DNA from 2 places in the Rummeliibacillus sp. NPDC094406 genome. Region 1 is predicted to be linked to the other one. Evidence: predicted binding sites of a transcription regulator. Region 1 holds the regulator's gene; the other holds the start of a gene.
The links. The regulator CtsR, encoded in region 1, represses protease genes until heat stress. The targets are predictions, from matches to a motif close to ATGGTCAATAAAGGTCAAACA.
Positions count from the first base shown of each region.

Region 2: a site for CtsR is predicted at 1,950-1,970, ahead of ACIQ4I_RS07405 (ATP-dependent Clp protease ATP-binding subunit). Genes of this name have one in related genera too.

Region 1 is NZ_JBIWGZ010000009.1:54,988-58,420, forward strand. It holds gene mcsB (protein-arginine kinase McsB) at 1-972, opposite strand, end outside; gene ACIQ4I_RS18835 (UvrB/UvrC motif-containing protein) at 962-1,528, opposite strand; gene ACIQ4I_RS18840 (CtsR family transcriptional regulator) at 1,542-2,012, opposite strand; gene ACIQ4I_RS18845 (magnetosome magnetite crystal formation protein family) at 2,177-2,494, opposite strand; gene ACIQ4I_RS18850 (hypothetical protein) at 2,641-2,886, shown strand; gene corA (magnesium/cobalt transporter CorA) at 3,092-3,433, shown strand, end outside.
Region 2 is NZ_JBIWGZ010000002.1:528,520-531,952, forward strand. It holds gene ACIQ4I_RS07405 (ATP-dependent Clp protease ATP-binding subunit) at 1-1,934, opposite strand, end outside; gene ACIQ4I_RS07410 (Crp/Fnr family transcriptional regulator) at 2,137-2,859, shown strand; gene ACIQ4I_RS07415 (ABC transporter ATP-binding protein) at 3,001-3,433, opposite strand, start outside.

The sequences.
Region 1 (3,433 bases):
AAAGCCTGGTTGCATTATTAACATGCATTCATTTAAGATACGATCTGGAATCGTTGGGATAAGCCCTAAATCTATGCCCAATCGGACATTTGACAAACAATTCGCTGCTTCTTCGCTCGATAAAATTCTGGCATATTTTAAAACACCTAATGAACGATTCAAACGGTCAGACACAGCGACGGATGCATGCTCTAATAACGCTCGTCTTGCATCAATTTCCTTCTGGATGATTTGTTCAGCTACACTTTGTAAATCTAAAATAATATCCTCTTCAGGCTTTCCAAGTGTAATTTGATTCGAAATTTGATAATAGTTACCGACAGCTTCTGTTCCTTCTCCATAAATCCCTCGTACAACCATACCTAATCGTGCCATTGTATTGATAAGTGAACCCATTTGGTTCGTTACTGTTAAAGCTGGTAAATGCATCATCACAGACGCTCTTAAACCCGTGCCCGTATTAGTCGGACAACTTGTTAAGTAACCAAATGAATCATCAAAGGCATAAGGTAATTTGTTTTCTAATAAGCGATCTACTTCATCTGCCAAGTGATATGCTTTATCTAGTTGCAAACCTGGTTGTAAGCATTGAATTCGGATATGATCCTCTTCATTTACCATAATACTAATTGTTTCGTCTTCTGATACTAAGATTGATCCAGATTTTGTTTTATTTGCTAGTTGTGGGCTAATTAAATGTTTCTCCACTAACACTTGTCGTTGTAGTGCCGGCATATCATAGAGTGAGAAATAAGAGAACGGTATATTAAATTTTTCATCCCCATCAATAAGAGCATTCGATACCATTTTATCGATTTGTAAGGATTCTTCCTCTGAAAAAGCCCTTGGAAAACGGAAACCTGTTAAATTTCTTGCTAATCGAATACGTGTACTCATTATGATATCTCCATAATCAATATCGCCGCGCATCCAAATAGGTGGTTTACTTTTAAGAAAGTGGTCAATGTTCATCCCTTCCCTCACCTCCTACTTGTAGCTTTTTTTCTAATGCACGAACTTGGTCTCGAATGTTTGCCGCATCTTCAAAACGCTCTTCTTCAACAGCCACTTTCATATCTTGACGTAAAGCTTCAATCTGCCGTTTCATTTGATAACTTTCATTTATAGAGCCTGGAACTTTTCCTATGTGTTCTGTTGCACCATTATGCAGACGCTTTAGCACTTGCGGTAGCTGTTCTTTAAATGTATCGTAACAAGTTGGACAATTAAATTTGCCTTCTTCTAAAAACTTTCTATATGTCATTCCACACTGAGGACAGCTTTCATTTTGTACTTTAGCCTGTGTATTACTAATTGGTACTGATTGCACAGACCAGCTAGGTGTTCCAAACCAATTTGAAAATAATTTTTGCATTGCATTCGGACTTTCATCTGAATCAAGGTTCAAGTGAAAGTGATCTAATTGCTTGTTGCATACATCACAGAAGTGTCTCGTAACTTTTTTGCCGTTTTTCATCTGTGTAACTGTGATAGTAGCGGGTCGCTGTTTACAATTTTCACAAATCATCTCTTGCACCTCTTTACGTTTGCTTATCATACTTTAACGCTAGTAACATTGCATGCAAAATTCGTGCGCGTAACTCATCTCGCGCAGGCAAATTAATGCACAGCACTGAACGATCAAGGGCCGCAATCATCATTTTCGCTTCTCTACGAGTAATTACATCTTCATCAATCAAACGGAAAATATAGTCTTGTGCCATCGTTTGAGAAATAGAATCACCAACCTGATGCAAAATTTCGTTAATCAATTCTGCTTCTGAATCAGCCTTTATGCGTAATATTCGAATATAACCGCCACCACCACGTTTGCTTTCAACTAAATACCCACGTTCTGCAGTAAATCTTGTATTAATAACATAATTTATTTGAGATGGTACACATTGAAATTTATCTGCAATTTCGCTTCGCTTGATTTCAATATGACCTTTACCACCTAATTCAATAACTTCCTTCAAATACCCTTCTATAATGTCAGAGATATTTCGCATTTTAGCTTCCACCTCACTTACATCACTGACTTTGACTATCTTTGACTATATTATATAAGGTCATAAAAAATGACGCAAATATTCTGCATTCTTCTTTTGATTTTTACATCATACTATACACAAAAAGCATACCGCTACATGCAGTATGCTCATTAATTAACGTATTAAATCCATTTTCCAACAATCGGATATTCCCATGTTTCACCTTTCAATGCCTTAACAATACCGATGATCGGCACAATAACCACCATAAGTCCAAATATGATCATCATTGGGATACCAATAATGGCCAATATGATTGTAATTGTCAAAATTCCCCCAATAATCACCAATAACCACATAACAAATTGGAATAATAACGCTTGAACGGATAAACGTTTAACTTCCTCGTCTTTTATAAAAATAAAGAAGAGAATCGGTACTAAACATGGCGCAAAAAATGCACTTGCATGTAATATTACTTTCAGTCCTTTTTCTTCCACTTTCAATCACTCACTTTCAATTCACCGTTATAACTAATTTACGTTGTACATTTCGAATAGTTTCATTCTTTAGAATTTTTTTGTTGGAACATTTCAGGTTACTTTGCGTCTTTTCTAATATCACATAGTAAGGGGGATTTTCTCCTATGAAGAAGGCTTTTTTGTTAGTAGGAATAATTCTGATTAGCTTACTCATTTTCATTGGCATGCCATACTGCTTATTAAAAAGCTCCCTTATGCATGATTGCAATGAACAAACAACAACATGTACCAAAACAATTCAACATAAACTATCTCGTACTACTTCAGACCACTCTAATTCACGAGATTCCTATATATTAGAAAAAGTTTCAACTAGTACACCTTTTAAACAATGGCTAGTTAACCATTAATTAAACTTTTACAAAAGCTCCTCTTATGAGTGGCTTTTTTTAATTTTAGGGCTTCGTTAGACTGACGGTTGTCTTTTGTGCTTTTTCTCCTGCGGTTACTCATAGCATAAAACAATTACTATAGCAACAGATGAATAAAATTCATGGCAACCTTGACCTTTTTGTGAGAGGATAGGAATAACAACAGTTGAAATGAGGAGTAGCTATGATTCGAACGCTTGGAGTGACAACTGACCAACAACTTAAAATGGATTTTCCATTAGAAGAAATTAAAGAGGGAAAATTTGATTGGTATTGGGTAGATTTTGAAAAGCCTAGTGCTTCGGAAGATGTCCTATTAGATCAATTCTTTCATTTTCACCCACTTGCCATTGAGGATTGCTTAATGCGATTACAGCGTCCAAAATTAGACTATTATGATGATTATCATTTCCTTGTTGCACATAAGATTAATGAGGAAACTTTTGAAGCCGAAGAAGTAAACTTGTTCGTATCTCCTAATTTCGTCGTTACTTATCACAAATCATCCGTCCCAGAATTTGATGTT
Region 2 (3,433 bases), on a different contig from region 1:
TCTTGTTCGGCTACACGTTGTTGTAAGTAACCAATATATTTTTTAGCTATTTGATAAAAATGTTCATCAGTTAATGAATGGAACATTACAATATCATCTAAACGATTCAATAATTCTGGTTTAAAATGTTGTTTTAATGCAGACATGACTAAATCTTCAACTGCATGTTTGCTTTCTTGATCTTTCATATCAAGTAAATAATTTGAGCCGATATTAGAAGTTAAGATAATCACCGTGTTCGTAAAGTTTACTGTACGTCCTTGACTATCTGTAATACGACCATCATCCAAAATTTGAAGTAAAATATTTGCAACATCTGGATGTGCTTTTTCTATTTCGTCTAATAAAATGACTGAATATGGGTTACGACGGACAGCTTCTGTTAATTGACCGCCTTCTTCATAACCGATATAGCCTGGGGGTGCTCCAACTAAACGAGATACACTATGTTTTTCCATGTATTCAGACATGTCGATACGGATAAAGTGATCTTCAGAGTCAAATAATTGTGTAGCTAATGCTTTTGCTAACTCTGTTTTACCAACACCAGTGGGTCCTAAAAATAAGAATGATCCAATTGGTTTATTGGGATCTTGAATACCAGCTCTTGCACGCCATACAGCTTCTGTTACTAGACGAACTGCATCATCTTGACCTACTACACGTTCATGTAATGTGTCTTTCAAATGTAATAATTTTTCGCGTTCACCTTCTACTAATTTCGTCACTGGAATGCCTGTCCATCTGGAAACGATTGAAGCAATTTCTTCTGATGTAACATCTTCACGTAAAAGACGAGCATCATTCGCTTCTTGCGAAGATTTTTCTAAACTTTGTAATTCTTTTTCTAGTTCTGGAATTTTGCCATGACGTAAAACTGCAGCTTTGTTTAAATCATATTGATTTTCTGCTTCTTCCAATTCGCGACGATAGCGATTCAATGTTTCACGTTTTTCTTGAATTGTGTGCAATGAAGCTTTTTCGGATTCCCATTGATTTTTCATCACTTTAGATGATTCTTTTAGTTTTTCTAATTCTTCACGTAATACAACTAGACGTTTTTTACTTGCTTCGTCTTTTTCCTTCACTAATGCTTGTTCTTCAATTTCAAGTTGCATTTGTCGGCGTGTTACTTCATCGAGTTCTTGTGGCATGGAGTCGATTTCTGTACGAATCATTGCACAAGCTTCATCGATTAAATCGATTGCTTTATCTGGTAAGAAACGCTCTGTCAAATAACGATTTGAAAGTTCTGCCGCTGCAACAATTGCACGGTCATGAATTTTCACTGCGTGATGTAACTCAAAACTTTCCTTTAAACCACGTAATATTGAAATTGTATCTTCTACAGATGGTTCGCGCACTAATACTTGTTGGAAACGACGTTCTAATGCAGGATCTTTTTCGATATACATACGATATTCATCTAAAGTTGTTGCACCGATACAGTGAAGTTCACCACGAGCAAGCATTGGTTTTAACATATTACTTGCATCCATTGCACCATCTGTTTTACCAGCACCTACAATCGTATGAATTTCATCGATGAATAAAATAATACGACCTTCACTTTCTTTTACTTCTTTTAAGACACCTTTCAAACGTTCCTCAAATTGACCACGGTAGCTAGCACCTGCAATCAATGCACTCATATCTAATTCATAAATAAGATGGTCTTTTAAACCTTCAGGGACATCCTTTTTAACAATACGTTGGGATAGACCCTCTACGATTGCTGTTTTACCTACCCCTGGTTCACCAATTAATACAGGATTGTTTTTTGTTTTACGAGATAGGATACGAATGACATTTCGGATTTCTTGATCCCGACCAATCACAGGATCCATTTTTCCTTTTTTAACTTCTTCCACCAAATTACGTCCAAATTGTTCCAATGGGCTTTTTTGTTCTTCATTGTTCATTTTCATTTGCATAAGATCCAACTCCTTTGTTTGACCTTTTTTGACCTTTTGATTAATTACATTATAATTCTATTGATTTTAATTGTAAAGAGAAATGTTTGACCTTTTTTGACTTTTTAAACCCTCCATTTTTATTCTAAAATCTAAAATAAATGTGACATTTTACATCATCTTATATAATTCTAAATTCCTATGTTATAATTGAGAAAACTAAGTGAAGGTTGTTGATGATATGGTAACTTTTTATGAGATCGAACCACTTCCAACCAAAATCCGTAAAATTTTCGAAGAAAATGGTTCTTTAATTAAAGTTTCAAAAGGCAGCCACTTATGCTTAGAAGGAGAACCCGTAAAGGACATTTTCTATGTTGTATCAGGTAAAGTCATTTTATCCAAAGAAACTGTCAGTGGAAAAGAATTGACACTTCGTATTTGTGATAGTAATGACTGTATCGGTGAAGGTATTATTTTTAGTAACACAGGCTATTATCCGTTAAGTGCTAAAGCTATAGAAAACTCGAATATTATTACACTTGATAAAAACTTATTCGAAATGTGCTTGAGTCAAGAGCCCGATATATTAATCGAGTGTATCAAATGGTTACAACTTCAAAATTTAAAAACACAAACAAAATTGCGTGATCTGCTTTTGTATGGTAAAAAAGGTGCTCTCTATTCCACTATTATTCGATTAACAAATACTTATGGTATATTACAAGAAGATGGAGATATTGTAATAGATTACCCATTAACGAATTCTGATTTTGCAAGTCTATGCGCTACAAGCCGTGAAGTAATTAATCGAATGCTCAATGATTTAAAAAAGTCCAAGGTATTATCCTTTGAAAAGAGTATTATTACAGTCCATAATTTGAGCTATTTAAAAGATGAATGTGAATGTGAAAATTGCCCAATTAGCGTTTGTCGTATTGACTAATATTCATCCTTTATATATACCCCGTAACAATATATCTATACAAAAAGCTTGGTCTACTACACTGTAGCAACCAAGCTTTTTTTCTGATTGGAATATATTCAATTGTAGTCTCAAATGGTCATCACTCGAGAAATGATTTGATTACGATTGAAATTGAAGCTCGTTGAATTTTTTATGTTTCAATTCAAGTACAATATCACATTCTTTTGCAATTTCTCTTTCGTGGGTGATGACAATAACACATTTCTCTTGTTCATGTGCAAGTTCTTTAAATAATCGAATGATTTCTAAAGAATTTTTTTCATCCAAGTTTCCTGTTGGTTCATCAGCAACAACGAGCTTGGCTTCACAACACATGGCACGAACAATTGCAACACGCTGTTGTTGACCACCTGAAAGATGCTGCACATTTTTTTGTGCCATATCCTTTGTGATTCCTACTTTTTCAAGCATGGAGAATGCGTATTCTTTCCTATTAGATGGTTGGCTATGGGTAATTTCCATTGCAGATACGATATTATCTACCGCGGACATATACGGAAGCAAGTTATAGGATTGGAATACAATCGATACA